Regions from separate parts of the Paraburkholderia sp. Ac-20336 genome, predicted to be linked through region 2. Evidence: predicted binding sites of a transcription regulator. Region 2 holds the regulator's gene; the other holds the start of a gene.
The links. Region 2 encodes LexA, which represses DNA repair genes until DNA is damaged. Its sites were predicted from a motif close to ACTGTATNNNNATACAGT; they were not measured.
Positions count from the first base shown of each region.

Region 1 (10,726 bases), on a different contig from region 2:
TGGTCTGCGTGCCGGAGCCGGTCTGCCAGACCGCGAGCGGAAATTCGCCGGGATGCTTGCCGTCGATGATCTCGTCGGCCGCCTGCATGATCGCGTGCGCCTTCTTTTCGTCGAGCACGCCGAGACCGAGATTGACCTCGGCCGCCGCGCGCTTGACGACGGCGAGCGCGGTAATCAGTTCGGGCGACTGCTTCTCCGTCGAAATCTTGAAGTTCTGCAGCGAGCGCTGCGTTTGCGCGCCCCACAAACGGGCGTTCGGCACGGCGATTTCGCCGAACGTGTCGCGTTCCATGCGTACGTCTTCAGTCATCTTGCACTCCACTTCTCAAAGTTCATCGTTGACAGGCAATAGGGAGAATAGACCCGTTAGCGCATTGCGGTAGAAACCCGCCTGCGGATCGAAAATGTAGGTGCGCGGCCGGCCGTCCTCGACGTCGGTCCACACGAGCGGCGAGCGCGGCGCGCCGATCGAGCGCAGGTAGGCAAGCTGCGTGGGGCCGGCGAGCGTCACGCGATAACTCTGCTCGGGCTGGGTCGCGAAATCGAAGATCTTCGCGACCTGATTCGCGAGGGCGGGGCTGTGGATCACGAGCGCGAGTTCGGTGTTCAGATGCGCCGAGCGCGGATCGAGATTCATCGAGCCGATCACGAGAATCTGGTGGTCGATCACATAGGTTTTCGCATGCAGGCTCGCGCGCGAACTCGAGCCCACCAGCCGCGCGCGCGGCGTGTCCTGGCGCGGCTTGAATTCGTACAGCTCGACGCCCTGTTGCAGCAGCGGCACGCGGAACGGACTGTAGCCGGCCTGCACGGCGACCGCGTCGGTCGCGGCAAGCGAATTGGTCAGCACGGCGATGCGGATGCCGCGCTGCGTGAGTTCGCCGGCCGCCTTGACACCCGCTTCGTGCGGCACGAAGTACGGCGAGATGATCAGGAAGTCGTGGCGCGCGTCGCGCATCAGCTGGAACAGCCGTTGCATCGGCGGGCTCACGTAATCCGGCGAGGGATGCTCGATTTTCTCCGGCAGGTCTGCCGCGAATTCGGCCGGCGCCCAGGTGAGGTCCAGTTGCTCGCTCGCGATCTGCGAGGCGAGCGGCGTGGCGTTCAGCGGCTTCGCGTTGTACGGATCGGCGTTCTCGCGCCAGTGCTCGCGCAGATCGTCGCGCGTCTGGTCGAGCTCCTTCTGATCGAACGTCTGCTTGTTGAGCACGCTCAGCGGATAGGCGATGCCGCTGTTCCAGTAGTCGTCGAAACTCGCGGAGACATCCGCGACGATCGGGCCGGCCGCCAGCACGTCGAGGTCGCGGAATTGCAGCGTTTCGCTGGCGCTGAAGTATTCGTCGCCGAGATTGCGGCCGCCGACGATCGCCAGCTGGTTGTCCGCGATCATCGCCTTGTTGTGCATGCGGCGCGTGAAATGGCCGATCTGCGTGAACAGATTCGTGGTGCGCTCGAACATGCCTTCCTGCGCGCTGCCGAACGGGTTGAACACGCGAATCTCGATGTTCTTGTGCGTGTTCAGGCCGGCCATGGTGCGGTCGATGTCCTTGAAGTTCAGATCGTCGACGAGCATGCGCACGCGCACGCCGTGATCGGCCGCATAGAGCGCGGCGCCGAGCAGCAGCTTGCCGGTGGTGTCCTCGTTGGCGATGTAGTACTGCATGTCGAGCGTTTTCGTCGTCGCGCGCGCGAGCGCGATGCGCATCTGCAACGCGTCGGTGCCGCTCGACAGCACCCGGAAGCCCGATTGCCGCGGATGCTGCGCTTCGAGCGGCACGAGCGCGGCGCGCAGCGGGGTGTCGGCGGTGACGGGGAGGGCGTGGGTGAGGGCGCGGTCGTACGCGGTAGCGGGCGGCCTGGTGGCGCACGCGCTCAGCAATGCGCCGAAGCAGCAGAGCAGAAGGATACGTCCCGCTATGCCCGGTGCGCGCCGGCGGCGTGGCGTGGTCCGGCTCGGGTCGAGAGGCTCGTGCACGTGGTGTTCTCCCTTTTCGCAAGCGTCTCGTGGCGACTGGCGCGAAGGCAGGGTCCGCGCTGTCGAGAAGCCAATTCTAAGGGGAATCGGGCGAGGTGGCTTTCGTTCCGCACAGGGCGATAAGGTGGCGGGGGATCGTGCTTGTGGTTTGGCGCGGCGTCTGGGTGCGTGGCGGGTGAGCGGGTGTTTTTTCCCCGGTTGCCGTGCAGGGTGAGATAGGGCGGCCACGCTGTTGCCGTGATCGAGATTGCGATCGCGGGTGAGGCTTTCGTTGCGTCATGGCGCGCACCGACAGGCTCCGGGCCAGCCGCTTCGTGCGTTGCGATGACCGTAGCCGCCCTTGAGGCGTCTGACGCGCAACTTCGTTGTTAAAGCGCTCGTTGCGCCACGACCGTCGCGTCGATGGGCTCCGTGCCGACCACTGCGCGCGCGGCGATCACCCGAACCGCAATCGCCGCGCCAAGCCCCAACTTACCCGCGCTCGGCATTCAGCGCGCGCTCGCCGTCGGCATGCGTCGAGCCCTTTGCCGGACGGCCGGCCCAGTAGCCCGCGAGCAGCGACCCCGAGAGGTTGTGCCACACCGAAAAGAGCGCGCCCGGCAGCGCCGCGAGCGGCGTGAAGTAGAGCTTGCCGAGCGTCGCGGCGAGGCCGGAGTTCTGCATGCCGACTTCGATCGCGAGCGTGCGGCAGACGGCTTCGTCGAAACCGAGCAGACGCCCACCCCAGTAGCCGCCGAGCAGGCCGATGCCGTTATGCAGCACGACGCCGAGCATCACCACGAGACCGACCGAGGCAATGCTCTTCTGCGTGCCGCCGACCACCGCGCCGATGATCAGCACGATCGCGACCATCGAGACGAGCGGCAGAATCGGCTCGACCTTGCGCACGAGCTTGCCGAACAGATGGTTGATGACGAGACCGACGACGATCGGCAGCGCGACGATCTGCAGGATGCTCATCAGCATGCCTTGCACGTCGACGACGATCGACGCGTCGACGTAAAGACGCGTCAGCAGCGGTGTCGCGAACACGCCGACGAGCGTCGACAGCGCGCTGATCGTGACCGACAGCGCGACGTCGCCGCGCGCGAGATAGATCATCACGTTCGACGCGGTGCCGCTCGCGACGCTGCCGACCAGCACCATGCCGGCGGTCAGGTCGGGCGGCATGCGCAGCACCCGGGCGATGACCCACGCGGCGAGCGGCATCACGAGGTAGTGCAGCACGATGCCGGCGATCACGGGCGCGGGGCGCGTGAACACGCGCAGGAAGTCGGACGCCGACAGCGTGACGCCCATCGCCAGCATGATGATCGTGAGAAGCGTGGTGACGTGCGGCGCGACGCCGGCAAACGACGCTGGCGAGAAATACGCGGCGATCGAAACGAGCACGGCCCAGAGCGGGAACAGGCGGGTGACGCGGGCAAGCATGGCGGTGGGTCCTCAGGTTTTTTTATTGCGAGAAATCGGTGTGACGGGTCCGGCAGCCGGCATCGGCCGGGGAGTCGGCTACCGGCGGCGGGCGTTCCGTTTTTTTGCTGCGCCGGAGCGCGTGAAGCGGTGAGCGGTGACAGCAGGTGCGCGGCCACGGCATCGTCGACGCGCGGCTAACCCGGTGCGATCCGATGCACGGCGCGTGGCGAGCAGCCCATTCGAGCGGCAGGCCGCGTGGGCGAGGGTAGGCGCCCCAGCTACGCAATCCGGCGCAGGCCTTCGTGAGGCGCGCCTGCCTGTGTGCGGCTCGTGGCTCGCGACGCGCGAACGCGGGTAAGCGCGCGCGTGCCGAGGCGGCCATTTTACCGTTTGCAGGGAGTGCTTCAGGAGTGGGGGGTTCCGCTATTTCGCTCAGACCGGCCGCGCCGGCGGCGTGGCCGGTTCCGCCGGCAGCCGGCGCAGGCTCAGCCGGTGAAAGCGCAGCGTCATCAGCAGCGCGACGCTCGCGAGGCCGGCGGCAAGCCCCCACCACAAGCCGCGCGCGCCGAGGCCGCCGTGAAACGCGAGCAGATAGCCGGTCGGAAAGCCGATCACCCAGTAGCCGAACGCGGCGGCGATCATCGGGATGCGCGTGTCCTTCAGGCCGCGCAGACAGCCCGAGCCGACCGCCTGCATGCCGTCGACGATCTGGAAGATCGCCGCCACGCCGAGCAGCGAACTTGCGAGCGCGACGGTCGGCGCGTTGGCGGGGTCGTCGAGATGCAGATACAGGCCGACGATCCAGTGCGGCGCGGTGATCAGCACGAGGCCCGACATCGACATGAAGCCGACGCCGAGCGCCAGCGCGACGAAGCCCGCATGGCGCGCGGCGAGCGGCTGGCCGGCGCCGGCCCAGTAGCCGACCCGCACGTTGGCGGCCTGGCCGATCGACAGCGGCACCATGAACGCGACCGAGGCGACGTTCAGCGCGATCTGATGCGCAGCCAGCTGCGATTCGCCGAGCAGGCCGACCATCAGCCCCGTCGCGAGGAAGAGGGTCGATTCGACGCCGTAGGTGATCGCAACCGGCCAGCCGATGCCGAACAGCTCGCCCATCAGCGGCAACCTGGGCCGCGTCGCGACGACGAAATGCCGGAAGCGCGGCCGCAGATGCAGCAGCGCCATCAGCACGAGCGCGGTCAACCAGACGGTGATCGTGGTCGCGGCCGCCGAGCCGAGAAAGCCGAGCCGCGGCAGTCCGTAGGCGCCGTGGATCAGCCCGTAGTTCAGGAAGCCGTTCACGCCGACGCTCGCGATCGACACCCACAGCAGCCGCCGCGCCGCGCCGATCGCCGGCAGGAACGAGCGCATGAGCCCCACGCCGATCAGGCTCGCGGGCGCGCCCCAGCGCAGCACCGCCGCATATTCGCCGACGTTGTGCGCGAGCAGGCCCGGCTCGCCGAACGCGAGCAGGATCTGCGAGGCGAACGACAGCAGGATGAACGCCGGCACCGAGAGCAGCACCGACAGCACGAAACCGGTCCAGTAGATAGGCGGCACGCGGCCGTCATCCTGCGCGCCGCGCGCGTGCGCGACGCTGACGCTGACCGAGGTCAGCACGCCCTGCAGCAGCGTGACGACGACGAAAAACAGATTCGCGCCGAGGCCGCCGGCGGCGAGCGCGTCGGGGCCGAGCGAGCCGAGCAGGATCGTATCGGTGACGCTCATTGCCATCTGCGACAGTTGGGCAATGGCGAGCGGCGCGGCGAGCCGCGCGGTGTCGGCCGCGTGGCGGGATAGGGTCGGCGGCCGGGAGGCCGCGCGGGCGAAGCCGGATTGGGTCATGAAAAGCGGGTCATGAAATGCCTGGCGGCGAAAAGTGGCGACAGCGAGGCGCGGGCAAAAGCGGCGGCGCGGGTCGGGAACGGCGCGCCGGGCGGCCCAGTGGCGCGACGAACGGGGGAACAATCCGTAGCGCGGCGGCCGGCGGCGCGGTTCGTTGCGCGGGCTGTCGCTTACGCTTACCTGTCGAAACCCACAGCTTATTGCCTCGTCCGGCCAATGTCGATGGTGGATGCACGGTTCCAGTGCGTGCCGTCCGGTGAATTTCCGGACTGCGACGGTGGGGCCGGATGTGCGGCGGCGGGGGCCGCGGATGCATTGCCTAAGCGGACCGTGGCAGCGGCCCCGGCCCCGCGCCACGGGCTTTGAGCCGCGGCAAGCGGCTTCGGCTCCGCGTCAGCCCTCGTGAACCGCAATGCGCGTATCGCCGAGCAGCACGACCTGGCCCGCGCGGATCTTGCACGTTTTACGCGTTTCGACCTGACCGTCGACGGTCACGGCACCTTCCGCGACCATCATTTTCGCGGAGCCGCCGCTGTCCGCGAGGCCCGTTATCTTCAGGAGATTGTGCAGTTCGACGTACTCGCCGGTGAGCGTGAAATTGAGGTTAGGCATGACGTTTGCGCCTTTGCGGGGCTGCGGGTTGGCGGTCGGGGTTCGCATCATAAAGCACAACGCGGGCGCGAGCGGAAACCGGCGGCCGCCAGCAGAGCACCAGGCGGCCGTCGGCGGGTGAGACGGGCGCCGGTCTCCCCGCAAGCAATTGAAAGCAGATGTTATGCAGATGTCGGAAAGTGAAACGTTCCGTAACGCTAGTCGTACCGGATGGATTTCACTCCTAAAGTGCAACTCAGCAGTGAAGCCCACTGGATTCCGGATACGCATCTGATGGCAACCGGTCCGGCGACGCCCAGGACCGGGCGCGGCACGCGAGGCATCCTGCATACCCCGCCATCGTGACGTCAGATCGTCCGCCCGTGTCACGACCACTTTAGAGAGGATTTAGCCATGACCCAGATTCGTTCGCTCCTGATCGGTACCGCCCTTACCGCTTTTGCCGCGACGGCCGCCGTTGCACAGACCGCACAGCCGGCCACCGGCATCGGCGGTCAGGCGCAGATCCAGACGCAAGGCACCGTTGGCGTTGCTCCGCCGGCCCCGTCCGTCCCTGTTGCCCAGGGCGCGCTGCCGACTCCGGATGCGCCCGCCGCCCAGGGCGTCGAGCCGGCCCCGCCGCCGACCCGTCTGACGGCGCCGGGCTCGCCCGACCCGCTCGTGCAGAAGCGTGAAGCCGATGCGAAGGCCAACGCGGAATATCGCGCGTCGAAGAAGACGTCGAAGGCGGAAATGAAGGCGCAGCAGAAGGCCGCGAAGACACAGTACAAGGAGCAGGTGCGCGACGCGAAGATCAACCAGAAGGCCGACAAGCAGACCGCCAACAACGCGATGAAGATGAACATGGAAGGGCAGGCGGGCGAGCAGGCCGAGGGTGCCGACGTCAAGCATTAAGCCGCCGGCATCAGGCCCCGATGCCGGGGCGCGCGAGCGGCGTGGAAACACGCGGGCGCGTGCTCCGGCGCGGATTTTTCACAGGGAACTTCCCGACAGCGTAAGCTCTGACGGCAACCGGCAACCGGCAACCGGCAACCGGCAACCGGCAACCGGCAACCGGCAACCGGCAACCGGCAACCGGCAACCGGCAACCGGCAACCGGCAACCGGCAACCGGCAACCGGCAACCGGCAACCGGCAACCGGCAACCGGCAACCGGCAACCGGCAACCGGCAACCGGCAACCGGCAACCGGCAAGCCGCGCGCCGGTTGCGGCACACCCAGACCCGGCAAAAAAGGGCGCTTGTCGCGAGCAGTTGTATGGATATACAGTATGCGTCGCCATCCTGAATCCATCCAACGCACGAACCGCTCAGTGTCCACCGTCGCCGAATCCGCTCCGCCGTTCGATACCGCCGCTTGGCTCGCGAAGCTCAACGACGCGCAGCGCGAAGCCGTCGAATACGGGGCCGACACGCCGAACGCGCCACCCGGCGCATTGCTCGTGATCGCGGGCGCCGGCTCGGGCAAGACCAACACGCTTGCGCATCGCGTCGCCAATCTGGTGCTGAAGGGCGCCGATCCGCACCGCATCCTGCTGCTGACCTTTTCGCGCCGCGCGGCGCTCGAGATGACGCGCCGCGTCACGCGCATCACGGCTGCGGCGGCCAGCACGAGCGGCGTGGGCGCCGCGCTCGCGCAAGGGCTCACGTGGTCGGGCACGTTTCACAGCGTCGGCGCGCGGTTCCTGCGCGAATACGCCGATCTGATCGGCCTCTCGCCCGCCTTCACGATCAACGATCGCGAAGATTCCGCCGACCTGATGAACCTCGTGCGCCATGAACTGGGGCTGTCCGCGAAAGAGCGGCGCTTCCCGGCCAAGGGCACGTGTTTCGCGATCTATTCGCGCGCCGTGAATACCGGCGCCTCGCTCGGCCAGGTGCTCGAGAGCGCGTTTCCGTGGTGCCGCGAATGGGAGGACGATCTGCGCCGGCTGTTTGCCGCCTACGTCGACGCGAAGCAGAAGCAGAGCGTGCTCGATTATGACGATCTGCTGCTCTACTGGTCGCACATCGCCGCCGAGCCGGCCATCGCCGCCGATCTGTCGGCGCGTTTCGATCACGTGTTTGTCGACGAATATCAGGACACCAACCGCCTGCAGGCGTCGATCCTGCTCGCGCTGAAACCCGACGGCCGCGGCCTCACGGTGGTCGGCGACGACGCGCAATCGATCTACTCGTTTCGCGGCGCGACCGTGCGCAACATCCTCGATTTTCCGCAGCAGTTCGACCCGCCCGCGCGCCAGGTCACGCTGGAGCGCAACTACCGCTCGACCGCGCCGATTCTCGCCGCCTCGAACGCGGTGATCGAACTCGCGAGCGAGCGCTACACGAAAAATCTCTGGACCGACAAGGCATCGGCGCAGCGTCCGCGCCTCGTCACGGTTGCCGACGAAGCCGCGCAGGCACGCTACGTCGTCGAACAGGTGCTGGAGGCGCGCGAGCAGGGCGTCAAGCTCAAGTCGCAGGCGGTGCTGTTTCGCGCGGCGCATCACAGCGCCGCGCTCGAGATCGAGCTGACCCGCCGCAATATTCCGTTCGTCAAATTCGGCGGGCTCAAATTTCTCGACTCGGTGCATGTGAAGGACGTGCTCGCGGTGCTGCGCTGGGCCGAGAATCCGCGTGACCGCGTGGCCGGTTTTCGGGTCGTGCAACTGCTGCCGGGCGTGGGGCCAGCGACCGCGGCGAAGCTGCTCGACGACATCGCGGCGCGCGTTGGCACCGGCATGAGCATAGGCGAGGGTGATCCGGCCGCGCCGGCCGGCGGCGCGCTCGCTGCGCTGGCCGGGTTCAGCGCGCCGGCGCGGGCGCAGGAGGACTGGCATCCGTTCGTCAAGCTGATGTCGAGCGTGTATGGGCGGCAGACGCCGTGGCCCGCCGAATTCGAAATGGTGCGGCGCTGGTACGAGCCGCATCTCGAACGCAATCACGAAGATGCCGCGATCCGTCATGCGGACGTCTTGCAGATGGAGAGCATCGCCGGCACGTATCCGTCGCGCGAGCGCTTTCTGACCGAGCTGACGCTCGATCCGCCCGACGCGACCAGTGACGAATCCGGCGTGCCGCTGCTGGACGAGGACTACCTGATCCTGTCGACGATCCATTCGGCGAAGGGGCAGGAGTGGCGCAACGTGTTCGTGCTGAACGGCGTCGACGGCTGCATTCCGTCCGATCTCGGTACCGGCAGCGACGAGGATATCGACGAGGAGCGGCGCCTGCTCTACGTGGCGATGACGCGCGCGAAGGAGGACCTGCACATCGTCGTGCCGCAGCGCTTTTACGTGCATAACCAGACCCATCTCGGCGACCGCCACGTGTGGGCATCGCGCACGCGCTTCATCGCCACGCCGATGCTGCCGCTGTTCGACGCCTATGCGTGGCCGCGCGTGCCGGTCGCGCGCGCGCCGAGTGCGGCGGGGCTCGCCGCCGCTGCGCAGGCGAAGATCGAGATTGCGGCGAAACTCAGGAAGATGTGGGATTGAGTGCGGCGCGCCGGGAGCAAGGCACGGCGCCTCGGAGCGGGATGAACGAATTCGGCGATGACGCCATTGTGCGTGTGTCTCGCAGTGCTGCTGCTGCTGCTGCTGCTGCTGCGCCGCGACGGCGGATGGCCACCGTTGCCCGGTCTTGCCGCCGCGCGGCGCGAACCCCGCGCGCTGCCTAGCGCGACTGCCGCTGCTGTTGCTGCTGCGCCACCGGGCGCGGCGGCACGAAGAAATTGCGCAGCCACGCGGCGAGCCGCGAGAACACGTCGTCCGGTTCCTCGACGAAAATCTCGGGCTTGAGCAGGCGCAGGTATTCCATGATCTGCTGCGCTTCCTGCTTCTGGAACGTGCCGTGCGCAAGGCCGAGGCGCAGGAGCCCGCGCAGCTCGCCGAGTTTTTCGCGCGCGGTGCTGCCCGTGCTCGTCTCGCACGCGACCTTCGCCTCGTAGACGCGCTGACGCAGCGATTCGACGAGCCGCCAGGCCGGCGTTTGCATTACCTCTTCGAGCGCCTGGATGTCCTGTGCCGCGCTCCTGATCTGCGCGGCGAGCGGATCGACGAGCGTCGCGTCGCCTTCCGCTTCCTTGACGATCGCGGCCGCCCAGTCGCGGCATTGCTTCGCCAGTTCCTCGGGCGTCCATTCCGAGCGCGCGGCGAAGCCGAAGCCGAACTCGCCCGCCTGGCGCATCAGAATCGCGACGACGTCGGGAAACTCCTTGTCGAGCGTGCGCTTGGCCCACGCGTATTGGCCGCCCTGGAGCATCCGCTGCACCGCGTGTTCGGTTAGCGGCACCATGTTGTCGAGCAGCTTCGCGCGCAAAAAGTCCTCGAACGACGGCGTCGCGAACTGCGGATCGAGTTTCAGCGAGACCCGCAGAAACGCCTCGAAGTCTTTGCGCAGCGACGTGACGGTCTCGTCCTTGAGCTTGAGGGTGATTTGACCCATGTGTTATCCCGTTTTCGTGCCGCGCGGTGCGCGTCGCGCCGCCGGCCGCACGCGGACCGAGGGCGATGCGACGCCGGCTGCCGGCGCGGCTGTTCCAGCCTGTTGCCGCGTCATCAGCGGGACGAATCCCGATGAGCGGACCTCGACTGCTTATCGGCGGAGTTGAGGGAAACTTGAGGGCGTGAGGGCGTGAGGGCGTGAGGGCGTGAGAGACGGCCCGGCGCGAACGCGGTACGGAGCCATCGCGCGGCCAGGATCAGCCGCGCGGTCGGGCCCGGAACGCGCTTACTTCAGCACGACGCACTGCCAGAGGAAGAACACGGCCAGCCCGACCGCGATGGTCAGCAGCGGCCGGCGCGTCGTCGCGCTGGCGACGACGGCCGCCAGCGCCCCGACCAGCTGCGGATTGCGCCAGCTCAGCTCGGCATGGTTGCCGTGCGGCGAAACGGCCATCG
Region 1 covers NZ_JAAGPS010000094.1:15,005-25,730, reverse strand. Annotated here, with positions in the region: gene fumC (class II fumarate hydratase) at 1-310, opposite strand, end outside; gene GXB81_RS22450 (phospholipase D family protein) at 326-1,918, opposite strand; gene GXB81_RS22445 (bile acid:sodium symporter family protein) at 2,447-3,406, opposite strand; gene GXB81_RS22440 (MATE family efflux transporter) at 3,821-5,233, opposite strand; gene GXB81_RS22435 (RNA-binding S4 domain-containing protein) at 5,627-5,845, opposite strand; gene GXB81_RS22430 (hypothetical protein) at 6,239-6,739, shown strand; gene GXB81_RS22425 (ATP-dependent helicase) at 7,157-9,322, shown strand; gene GXB81_RS22420 (DUF4088 family protein) at 9,501-10,271, opposite strand; gene GXB81_RS22415 (AzlD domain-containing protein) at 10,557-10,726, opposite strand, start outside.
Region 1: the regulator LexA is predicted to act here: its motif matches at 7,097-7,114, upstream of GXB81_RS22425 (ATP-dependent helicase).

Region 2 (10,726 bases):
GCACAAGGGCATTTCGCGTTCGGCCATCCGATCGACGAGATCGCCAATCTCGCCAATGAGTTGCAGGTCGATCTCGTGGTGGTCGGTCATCGCTGCCGGACCGGCTTGTCGCGCTGGTGGATGGGCGCGGGTAATACGCCGCTGCTCGATCGCGTGTCGTGCAGCATTCTGGTCGCGTGTTCGTCGGTGCAGGAGCAACAGCAGGCCGCGGCCTGACGCGGTGATGTACCGATGAGCGTTGCCTGAGCAACGCTTGCTTATGCAAGATGAGGCACGATCACGCGCGGGATTTCGACATGGCGCGATCGTGCATGAGAGTTGACGCGTGCGGCTCGTTGCGTGCCGGTCTGAATGAGGGCTTGCACGAAGGTCTGAATGACGGCGAGCGCCATTGAAAGACCTCGATGCGGTATCGAACTGCGCCGGGTGTATCGAAACGCTTGTCGCATCCTGCCGAGTGGCCGGCTACGATAGCCGGCCACTCGACCATTCAGATCAAACTTCCCATTCACTCGTTCAGATTGATCGCGGCGAGCTTCCACGTGATCAGACCTTCGCGGCGGAAGATGGCCGAGTAGTTCGCATTGCCTTCGCCGCGCCGGTACGTGATGACGAATTCATTGAGGCTGCGATAACCGGCCGTGCTTTGCCGCGCGGGCGGTGCCGCATTCGGTTGATTGGTGTTGTTTGCGGCGGGTGGCGCCGGCTGGCCTTCCGTGCCCGCGGCAGGTGGTGCCGCCGGCTGCTCGCCCGGGGTGCCGCGTGGCGGCATGCCGTTCAGCAGGGCCGCGACACCGTCTGGTGTCGCATAGGCATCGACGAGCGGACCGATCAACGTCACGCCGATCACCGCGCCAATCGTGGCTATCTTGTTACCGGCGTCCGCTTCGAGCCGGCGCGTCAGCATGTCGGCCACCTGCAGCTTGAGGCTGTCGCGTAACGCGGGAAAGTCCACGTACGAATTGACGGTTTGCACGTCTCGCGCATCGGCCGCGCGTTTGAGATTGTTCACCGCGATATACGGCGACGCATAAATAAACCCTAGCGCGGCAATCACGATGACCACGATCAACGTGATAAGTAGTGGCCGGGTGGCACTGCCCTGGATGCGTTTCTGAACTCTCATCGGATCGGACTCTCCCGTCAGGTTGGGTCTAACGTGGACCACGGCGAGGACGAAACGATCCCAATACCACGCGAATACCTGAACACAGGAAGTACGCTCCGCGTTCATTCACAAATTATTCAGGACTCGCTCAGAATTTGCTCAGGACTCGAACACCGCGCCGTGCATATTGGCTTCGTCGGCTATGCAGCGATCGATCATACGGCATACGGCCTCGATCGTGCCGACCATGATTAATCGCGATGGCCCATGATAGACGCGCACCGGCGCGCGCCGCGATGGCTCGGCCGTATTCAAGCCCGAATTCAGCGAGACGCGCGCGAATGCCGGCAACGACGACGGCAAGCCGGAGCTTGCAGCGGGCTCGTCGAACAGCGACGGCGTGTGCTCAGCGGGCGCTTCGATCAGTGGGCAGGGCGTGAGCTTGCGCAGATGGCGCAGACGGCCGAACTGGCGAAAAGGCAGCAGACGGGCAAGACGTTCCATGAGTCTCTCCAGGCGATGCGAGGTAAATGCAGCTTGGGTTGGACAAACCGGCGCGAGCGGTCCTGGCGGTACGGACGTACCAGCCAATCAGAACTCGCTCGGGCGGATCAGCCCTACGGCGATCCCTTCCAGCGCGAAATCCGCGCTGCCGGTTGCCACGAAGATGTTTTCGTAATCGGGGTTTTCCGCGATCAACTCAATGCCGTTCGAGCGGCGCTTCAGGCGCTTGACCGTGACGTCGTCTCCGAGCCGGGCAATGATGATCTGGCCGTCCTTCGCTTCGCTGCGCTTTTGCACCGCGAGCAGGTCGCCGTCGAGAATGCCCGCGTCGCGCATCGACAGGCCGCGCACCTTCAGCAGGTAGTCGGGCTTGCTCGAGAACAGCGCCGGGTCGCATGCGTAGTGCTGCGAGATATGTTCCTGCGCGAGGATCGGGCTACCCGCCGCGACCCGGCCGATGAGCGGCAGCGACAACTGCATGAGCCCCGCGTGCGGCAGCGTGAACTGGTGCGGCGCATCATCCTGCCCGGACAGCAGGCGGATGCCGCGCGAGGCGCCGGCCGCGAGCTCGATCACGCCCTTGCGGGCCAGCGCGCGCAGATGTTCTTCCGCCGAATTGGCCGAGCTGAAACCCAGTTCGGCCGCGATTTCGGCGCGGGTGGGCGGAAAGCCGGTGCGTTCGATCGCGCGGCGGATCAGATCGAAAACCTGCTGCTGTCGTGCGGTGAGTTTTGTCATGGCCACTGTATGTATGAACAGGTGACTGTATTTTTATACAGTATTCGGCGCATTTCAAGCTTTACTTTAAGTTCTCGAAACGGGGGACGTTCCGGCGTCGCTTTGGGGCGTCATCGCGGCTGTTTGGTCGTTACGGCGCCGCGCCCGTCTGCCGTTACCACTTTTGCGTATTAAAAAATGAAGAAACATTATTTTTAATGATGAAAGCGCTTCGATAGACTGGCTTCCGGGTTGGCGCTCATGTGCACGTGACCGCGACGCAAAACAACAGCAGATTCGCCGAGGCGGATCATCACGCGGAGAAAAGTTGACATGAACCATCGGCAGACGGGGCTTACGGGCAGGACGAAACGATTCATCGCGGCATTGGCCGTCGGCGCGGTGGGCGCGCTCGGCATGTTCGGCGCGAGCGGGGCGGCGTATGCCGACACGACGCTGCTCAACGTGTCCTACGACCCGACGCGCGAGCTGTACCAGGACATCAATCAGGCCTTCGGCAAGGAATGGAAGGCGAAGACCGGCGAGACCGTCAATTTCAGGCAGTCGCACGGCGGCTCGGGCGCACAGGCGCGCTCGGTGCTCGACGGCCTGCAGGCCGACGTCGTGACACTGGCGCTCGCTTACGACATCGACGCGCTCGCGAACAAGGGCCTCGTCGACAAAAACTGGCAGAAGCGCCTGCCCGACAATGCCTCGCCCTACACGTCGACGATCGTGTTCCTCGTGCGCAAGGGCAACCCGAAGCACATCAAGGACTGGGACGATCTCGTCAAGCCGGGCGTGTCGATCGTCACGCCGAATCCGAAAACCTCGGGCGGCGCGCGCTGGAACTACCTCGCCGCGTGGGCGTACGCCGAGCACCTGGCGGGCGGCAACGCGCAGACGGCGAAGGCGTTCGTCGGCAAGCTCTATAAAAACGCGGGCGTGCTCGATTCGGGCGCGCGCGGCGCGACCACGAGCTTCGTGCAGCGCGGGATCGGCGACGTGCTGATCGCCTGGGAAAACGAGGCGTTCCTGTCGCTGAAGGAATTCGGCCCGGACAAGTTCGAGATCGTCGTGCCGTCGGCGAGCATTCTTGCCGAGCCGCCGGTCGCGGTGGTCGACAAGGTCGTCGACAGGCATGGCACGCGCAAGCTCGCCGAGGCCTATCTGAACTTCCTCTATAGCGAAGAGGGCCAGGAGATCGGCGCGCGCAACTTCTATCGTCCGCGTTCGAACAAGGTGCCGGCCGAGCTGACCGCGAGGTTTCCGAAGCTGAAGCTCTACACGGTGGACGATTCGTTCGGCGGCTGGGCTAACGCGCAGAAGACCCATTTCGCGGACGGCGGCGTGTTCGATTCAATCTATCAGCCGCAGTAACAGCGGTTGCCGCCGCGCCTGAAAACGAGCGCGGCGGCAATGCCGCATCAGGCAGCATAAGACGACATAAGGCAACGCGCGGCGCGGCGGCGCGCGGGCCATCCGCCGCGCGAGCATCAACCCTGAACGAGTATCCAGCATGACCACGTTGACCTTTCGCAAGCCGAGCGCATTGCCCGGCTTCGGCCTGACACTCGGCATCACGGTGGCGTATTTGAGCCTCGTGGTGCTGATTCCGTTGGCATCGACCTTTCTGAAGACCTCGACGCTCGACTGGGACCAGTTCGTGCGCGCGGTCACCTCGCCGCGCGTGCTCGCGTCGTATCGGCTGACGTTCTTCTCGGCGCTCGGCGGCGCGCTCATCAACGCGGCGTTCGGCTTTCTCGTCGCGTGGGTGCTGGTGCGCTACACGTTTCCGTTCAAGCGCATCGTCGATGCGGTCGTCGATCTGCCGTTCGCGCTGCCGACCTCGGTGGCCGGCATTTCGCTCGCGGCCGTGTATGCGGGCAACGGCTGGATCGGCCAGTTTCTCGTGCCGCTCGGCATCAGGATCGCGTTCACGCCGGCCGGCGTGCTGGTCGCGCTGACGTTCATCGGCCTGCCGTTCGTGGTGCGCACGGTGCAGCCGGTGCTGGAGGAGTTCGAACGCGAGCAGGAAGAGGCGGCCGCCTGCCTCGGCGCGTCGCGCTGGCTCACGTTTCGCCGCGTCGTGCTGCCGGCCGTGTTGCCGGCGCTGCTGACCGGCTTCGCGCTCGCCTTTGCGCGCGCGCTCGGCGAATACGGCTCGGTGATCTTCATCGCCGGCAACGTGCCGATGAAGTCGGAGATCACGTCGCTGCTCATCATCACGAAGCTCGAACAGTACGACTACGCGGGCGCGACCGCGCTCGCGGTCGTGATGCTGATCGTGTCGTTCCTGATGCTGCTGTTCATCAATACGTTGCAGTGGTATTTGCAGCGGCGCACGAGCCGCGGCGGCGCGGGGCCCGTGCCGCAGGGGCCGGCGGGCGGCGCCGTGAGCAACGCGGCGAGCGGCGCCACTGGCACAGCAACGAGCCATGCAGCGCGGGTCGCGGCAGTCGGCGGAGGTGCGCAATGAGCGGCCGTTCTACGAACCCGAGCAACCACGCGAACGGAGCCAGCGAAGCGCAGGGCGCAAATTCCGCGCGGGCCCGCGCCAGTGCGTCGCTTGACACCTCGCTTGACACCTCGCGTGGCACCTCGCCTGATACGTTACTCAACACGTCGCCCGGCGTGCCGCGCCGGCCCGATCCGGTCAGCGAGCCGCCGGCGGTGCGCTGGCTGCTGACCGGCATCGCGCTGCTGTTTCTCGCGCTGTTCCTCGTCGTGCCGCTTGTCGCCGTGTTCTATCAGGCGCTCGCCAAGGGGCTGCGCTTTTACTTCGCGTCGCTCGCCGATTCCGATGCGCTCTCGGCCATCAAGCTCACGCTGCTGACCGCCGCGATCGCCGTGCCGCTCAATCTCGGGTTCGGTCTCGCAGCGTCGTGGTGTATCGCGAAGTTCGAGTTTCGCGGCAAGGCGCTGCTGACCACGCTGATCGATCTGCCGTTCTCGGTCTCGCCGGTCATCTCGGGTTTGATTTACGTGCTGATGTTCGGCGCGCAGGGCTGGTTCGGCCCATGGCTCGCAGACCACGACGTGCAGATCATCTTCGCGGTGCCGGGCATCGTGCTTGCGACGATCTTCGTGACGTTCCCGTTCGTCGCGCGCGAACTGATTCCGCTGATGCAGGCGCAAGGCAACGACGAGGAAGAAGCCGCGCACGTGCTCGGCGCCTCGGGCTGGCAGATTTTCCGCCGCGTCACGCTGCCGAACATCAAATGGGGCCTGCTGTACGGCGTGATTCTCTGCAACGCGCGCGCGATGGGCGAGTTCGGCGCGGTGTCGGTGGTGTCGGGCCATATTCGCGGACAGACCGACACGATGCCGCTGCACGTCGAAATTCTCTACAACGAGTACAACTTCTCGGCAGCATTCGCCGTGGCGTCGCTGCTGGCGCTGCTCGCGCTCGTCACGCTCGGGCTCAAGTTGCTGGCCGAGCGCCATATGTCGGCGGAGCTGTCGGCCGCGCGCGAGGTGCCCGCGTATGCGGGGCCGGCGCCGGTGCCGTTGTCCACGGACACGAGCACGGGCACGCGGCCGGCCGGTGCGCCGTCCGCGCCTCATTCGTTTTTTGCCAACGCAACGCCTGCGTCGCAGCCACACCCGCTCAAGCAAGGAGAGCTGTAAATGGGTATCACCGTTCGTCACCTGCACAAGCGCTTCGGCGATTTCGTCGCGCTCGACAATGTCTCGCTCGACTTTCCGCCGGGCGAACTGGTCGCGCTGCTCGGGCCGTCGGGGTGCGGCAAGACCACGCTGCTGCGCGTGATCGCCGGTCTCGAATACGCGGACGCCGGCCAGGTCGTGCTGCAAGGTCAGGACGTCGCGGCGGTTGGCGCGCGCGAGCGTGAAGTCGGCTTCGTGTTCCAGCATTACGCGCTGTTCCGTCACATGACGGTGTTCGAGAACGTCGCGTTCGGTCTGCGCGTGAAGCCGCGCAAGGAGCGGCCTGCCGAGAGCGTGATTCGCGAGAAGGTGCATGAGCTGCTCAGGCTCGTGCAGCTCGACTGGCTCGCGCAGCGTTATCCGTCGGAACTGTCGGGCGGGCAGCGGCAGCGTATCGCGCTCGCGCGTGCGCTCGCCGTGGAGCCGAAGGTGCTGCTGCTCGACGAGCCGTTCGGCGCGCTCGACGCGAAGGTGCGCAAGGAGTTGCGCAGCTGGCTGCGGCGTCTGCACGACGATCTGCATATCTCGACGATCTTCGTCACGCACGACCAGGAAGAAGCGCTCGAAGTGGCCGACCGCATCGTCGTGCTCGATCGCGGCCACGTCGAGCAGGTGGGCAGCCCGCAGGACGTCTACGATCATCCGCAGACGCCGTTCGTCTACGAGTTTCTCGGCGCGGCGAACCGTCTGCATGGCAACGTCGACGCACAGGGCTTCGTGGTCGATGGCGCGGCTTTGCCGGTCGCGATCGCGGCCGGTTTCAGCGGGCCGGCGTTCGCCTACGTGCGGCCGCACGATCTGCAGCTGTATCCGCAGACGGCGGGGCATCGCGAGGGTATCGTGGTGGACGTGCAGCGCGTCGTGACGCTTGGCGGTTCGGTGCGCGTCGAACTCGCGGGCCGCGAGGGCAATCTGCTCGAAGCGGAACTCGATCGCGAGACGTGGCGCGATCTGCAACTGGCGGTCGGCGATGGCGTGACCGCGGTGCCGCGCGCGTTGCGCGTGTTTCCCGCGCAGTGAGAGGGGGGCGCCGCCGCGCGGCGCGCATGACAGGAGAGCAACGTATCGGCCGGACCCGGCGGTTGCGCCGGGTGAGTGGCTTCAAAGCGGTGACTGCAAATCGGCTTCAATAACTCAACATAACTCAACTCTGGCTGAACCGGAGACACATCGATGAATTTCCAGCAATTGCGCTTCGTGCGCGAGGCCGTGCGGCAGAACATGAACCTGACCGAGGTTGCGAACGTGCTGTACACGTCGCAGTCGGGCGTGTCGAAACAGATCAAGGACCTCGAGGACGAACTCGGCGTCGACATCTTCATCCGCCGCGGCAAGCGGCTGACGGGTTTGACCGAGCCGGGCAAGGCCGTGCATCAACTGATCGAGCGGATGCTGCTCGACGCGGAGAATCTGCGCCGCGTGGCGCGTCAGTACGCGGATCAGGACAGCGGCCATCTGGTCGTGGCGACCACCCACACGCAGGCGCGCTACGCGCTGCCGAAGGTGGTCCGGCAGTTCACCTCGGTGTTCCCGAAGGTGCATCTGGCGCTGCGCCAGGGCAGCCCGCAGCAGATCGCGCAGATGATCATCAACGGCGAGGCCGACATCGGCATCTCGACCGAAGCGCTCGACCGCTTCCCCGACATCGTCACGTTCCCGTGCTATTCGTGGCATCACGTGGTGGTCGTGCCGAAGGGGCATCCGCTCGTGGGCCGCGAAAATCTGACGCTCGACGAGATCGCCGAATTCCCGATCGTCACCTACGACCAGGACTTCACGGGCCGCTCGCATATCGACCAGGCGTTCGCGAAAGCAGGTGCGTTGCCCGACGTCGTGCTGACCGCGATCGACGCCGACGTGATCAAGACCTACGTCGAACTCGGCATGGGCATCGGCGTGGTCGCGGCGATGGCCTACGATCCGAAACGCGACACCGAACTCGTCGCGCTCGACACGCAGCATCTGTTCGAGGCCAGCACGACGCGCGTCGGCTTGCGCAAGGGCGCGTTTTTGCGCGCCTACGCGTACCGGCTGATCGAAATGTTCGCGCCGCAGTTGAGCGAGGCCGATATCGCGGCGCAGTTGCGCGAGGCGGTGTGAGCGGGCGATGAAGGCGCCGGGTCCTTGAGACTGGGGTGCGTCTTCGCGGCGCCCGCGTGATGCCTTCATGATGCCCATCGCCTAATGCCCTCACGACACCCGCACGCGCTGCTCAAGCCTTGCGGGCTCCCGGTTTTCCATACATGGCGGCGGCGGGCGCATCGCTTACAATCGCCGCCATGAATACTTCCACTTCCTCTTCGCCGGTTTCTCCCGGCCACGGCGCGGCGCCGTCGCTGCCGCGCATCGCCGTGCTCGCGACCGGCGGCACGATCGCCGGCGCGGCCGCGGATGCGGCCAATACCTCGGGCTATCAGGCGGGCGTCGTCGGCGTCGAGCAGTTGCTCGCGGCAGTGCCGGCGTTGTCCGCGGTCGCGCGGATCGCACCCGAGCAGATCGCCAGCGTCGACAGCAAGGACATGGCGCTACCGCTATGGAGCACGCTGGCGCAACGCATCGACACGCTGCTCGCGAGCGAGGACGTCGACGGCGTCGTGGTCACGCACGGCACCGATACGCTCGAAGAAACCGCCTACCTGCTGCATCTGACCGTCAAGTCGGACAAGCCCGTCGTGCTGACCGCGGCGATGCGGCCGGCCTCGGCGTTGTCGGCCGATGGTCCGCTGAATCTGCTGAATGCCGTGACGGTGGCCGGGCATGCGTCGGCGCGCGGGCAGGGCGTGCTGGTGGTGTTCAACAACCGCATTCATAGTGCGCGCGACGTCGTCAAGACGAGCACCTATGCGGTCGACGCGTTCCAGTCGCCGGAGATCGGCGCGCTGGGCTGGGTGCAGGACGGCCGCGTCGAATTTCAGCGCGGCGTGGTGCGCGCGCATACGCTCGCGAGCGAATTCGCGAGCGGCGCGCAGTGGCCGCATGTGGAGATCGTCGCGAGCTATGCGGGCGTCTCGCGGCTTGCCGTCGATGCGCTCGTCGCGGCCGGTGTGCGCGGCATCGTCGTGGCGGGCACGGGCAATGGCTCGATCCATCAGACGCTGCAGCAGGCGCTGGCCGAGGCGGTGACGCGCGGCGTCGCGGTGGTGCGCGCGTCGCGCGTCGGCTCGGGCCACGTGATGCGCAACGGCGCGGCCGCCGACGACGCGCTCGGTTTCGTCAGCGCAGGTTCGCTGAATCCGTACAAGGCGCGGGTGCTGCTGATGCTGGCGCTGGGCGCGGGCCATACGGCGCCGGCCGCGCTGCAGAAGGTGTTCGATACGTATTGATTGACGGCCCGGCGGTGTGAGCCGATGCGAGCCAGTATGAGCGCCGATCAGGCGTCGGATCGGCAACGCGCGCCGCCTGCAGCGATGTGACGACGGTTCCAGCGGATGGTCGCTCGACCCGAAGTAGAGTCCAGGATCGTGATTCCTGTCGTCAACGCGGCGTTTGGCAGAGCGCGGGAAACCCGCTCAAAGAATCGCCACGACAACCGATCCGACAGCCGGACACCCGACGACGACGTCTGACCGACCAAGGCTTCCCCGCCTTCGCCGGGTGCCGCTGCGGACCCCACTTGCCGCTCTCAGCCCAGAGCGGCACGATTTGCCCGTTGCGCCGCGCGGACAGCCGAAGCTGCCGCGCGACCAACAGGCGCCCCACCTGTGCTTGCCGTGACGCCGCCCGCCGATGCCGGGCTGCGGGCCATGGCGGCGGGCCGAAGTCGGCCGCGATTGGTAACCGTCATTGGCAACCGTCGTCGGCAACCGGCAATAGCCACGAATAGCCGGCAATAAATAGCCAGCAACAACCGCCGGCAAGCTCAACCGCGAAAACCGGAACCTCAGGCCGCCTTCGCTTCCTCACCGCCCGGCGCCTGCGCGACCTCATGGTTCGCCATGATTTCGAGGGCGCGCACCATCGCCGAGTGATCCCACGCCTTGCCGCCGTTCGCCGCGCACACGCTGAACAGTTGCTGCGCGCTCGCGGTATGCGGCAGCGCGATACCGAGCTTGCGCGCGCCGTCGAGCGCGAGGTTCAGGTCCTTCTGATGCAGCTCGATGCGAAAGCCCGGGTTGAAGGTGCGCTTCGTCATGCGCTCGCCGTGCACTTCGAGAATCCGCGACGACGCGAAGCCGCCCATCAGCGCGCGGCGCACGCGTTCCGGATCGGCGCCCGAGCGCGACGCGAACAGCAGCGCTTCGGCCACCGCCTCGATGTTCAGCGCGACGATGATCTGGTTCGCGACCTTGCAGGTCTGGCCCGCGCCGTTCTCGCCGATCAGCGAGATGTTCCTGCCCATCAGCTCGAACAGCGGTTTCGCCAGCGCAAAGGCTTGCTCGGGACCGCCGACCATGATCGTCAGCGTCGCGTCGCGCGCGCCGATTTCGCCGCCGGATACCGGCGCGTCGAGATAGTCGGCACCGAGCGCGTTGATCTTCTTCGCGAATACCTGCGTGTCGAGCGGCGAGATCGAGCTCATGTCGATCACGAGCTTGCCTCGCGTGAGGCCGGCGGCGACGCCGTCGTCGGCGAACAGCACGTTGGCGACGTCGGGCGTGTCCGGCACCATGATGATGACGATGTCGGCGGCCTGCGCGACGGCGGTCGAACTGGCGGCCACGCTGGCCGTTTTCGCGATGTCGTCCGGCACCGGATACGCGCCGTTCACGAACAGCGAGTGGCCGCCCT
Region 2 covers NZ_JAAGPS010000062.1:12,299-23,024, reverse strand. Annotated here, with positions in the region: gene GXB81_RS18390 (universal stress protein) at 1-216, shown strand, start outside; gene GXB81_RS31785 (hypothetical protein) at 258-392, opposite strand; gene GXB81_RS18385 (DUF2939 domain-containing protein) at 509-1,126, opposite strand; gene GXB81_RS18380 (hypothetical protein) at 1,268-1,612, opposite strand; gene lexA (transcriptional repressor LexA) at 1,700-2,350, opposite strand; gene GXB81_RS18370 (sulfate ABC transporter substrate-binding protein) at 2,663-3,709, shown strand; gene cysT (sulfate ABC transporter permease subunit CysT) at 3,849-4,808, shown strand; gene cysW (sulfate ABC transporter permease subunit CysW) at 4,805-5,959, shown strand; gene GXB81_RS18355 (sulfate ABC transporter ATP-binding protein) at 5,960-7,018, shown strand; gene GXB81_RS18350 (CysB family HTH-type transcriptional regulator) at 7,172-8,098, shown strand; gene GXB81_RS18345 (asparaginase) at 8,278-9,321, shown strand; gene GXB81_RS18340 (2-hydroxy-3-oxopropionate reductase) at 9,879-10,726, opposite strand, start outside.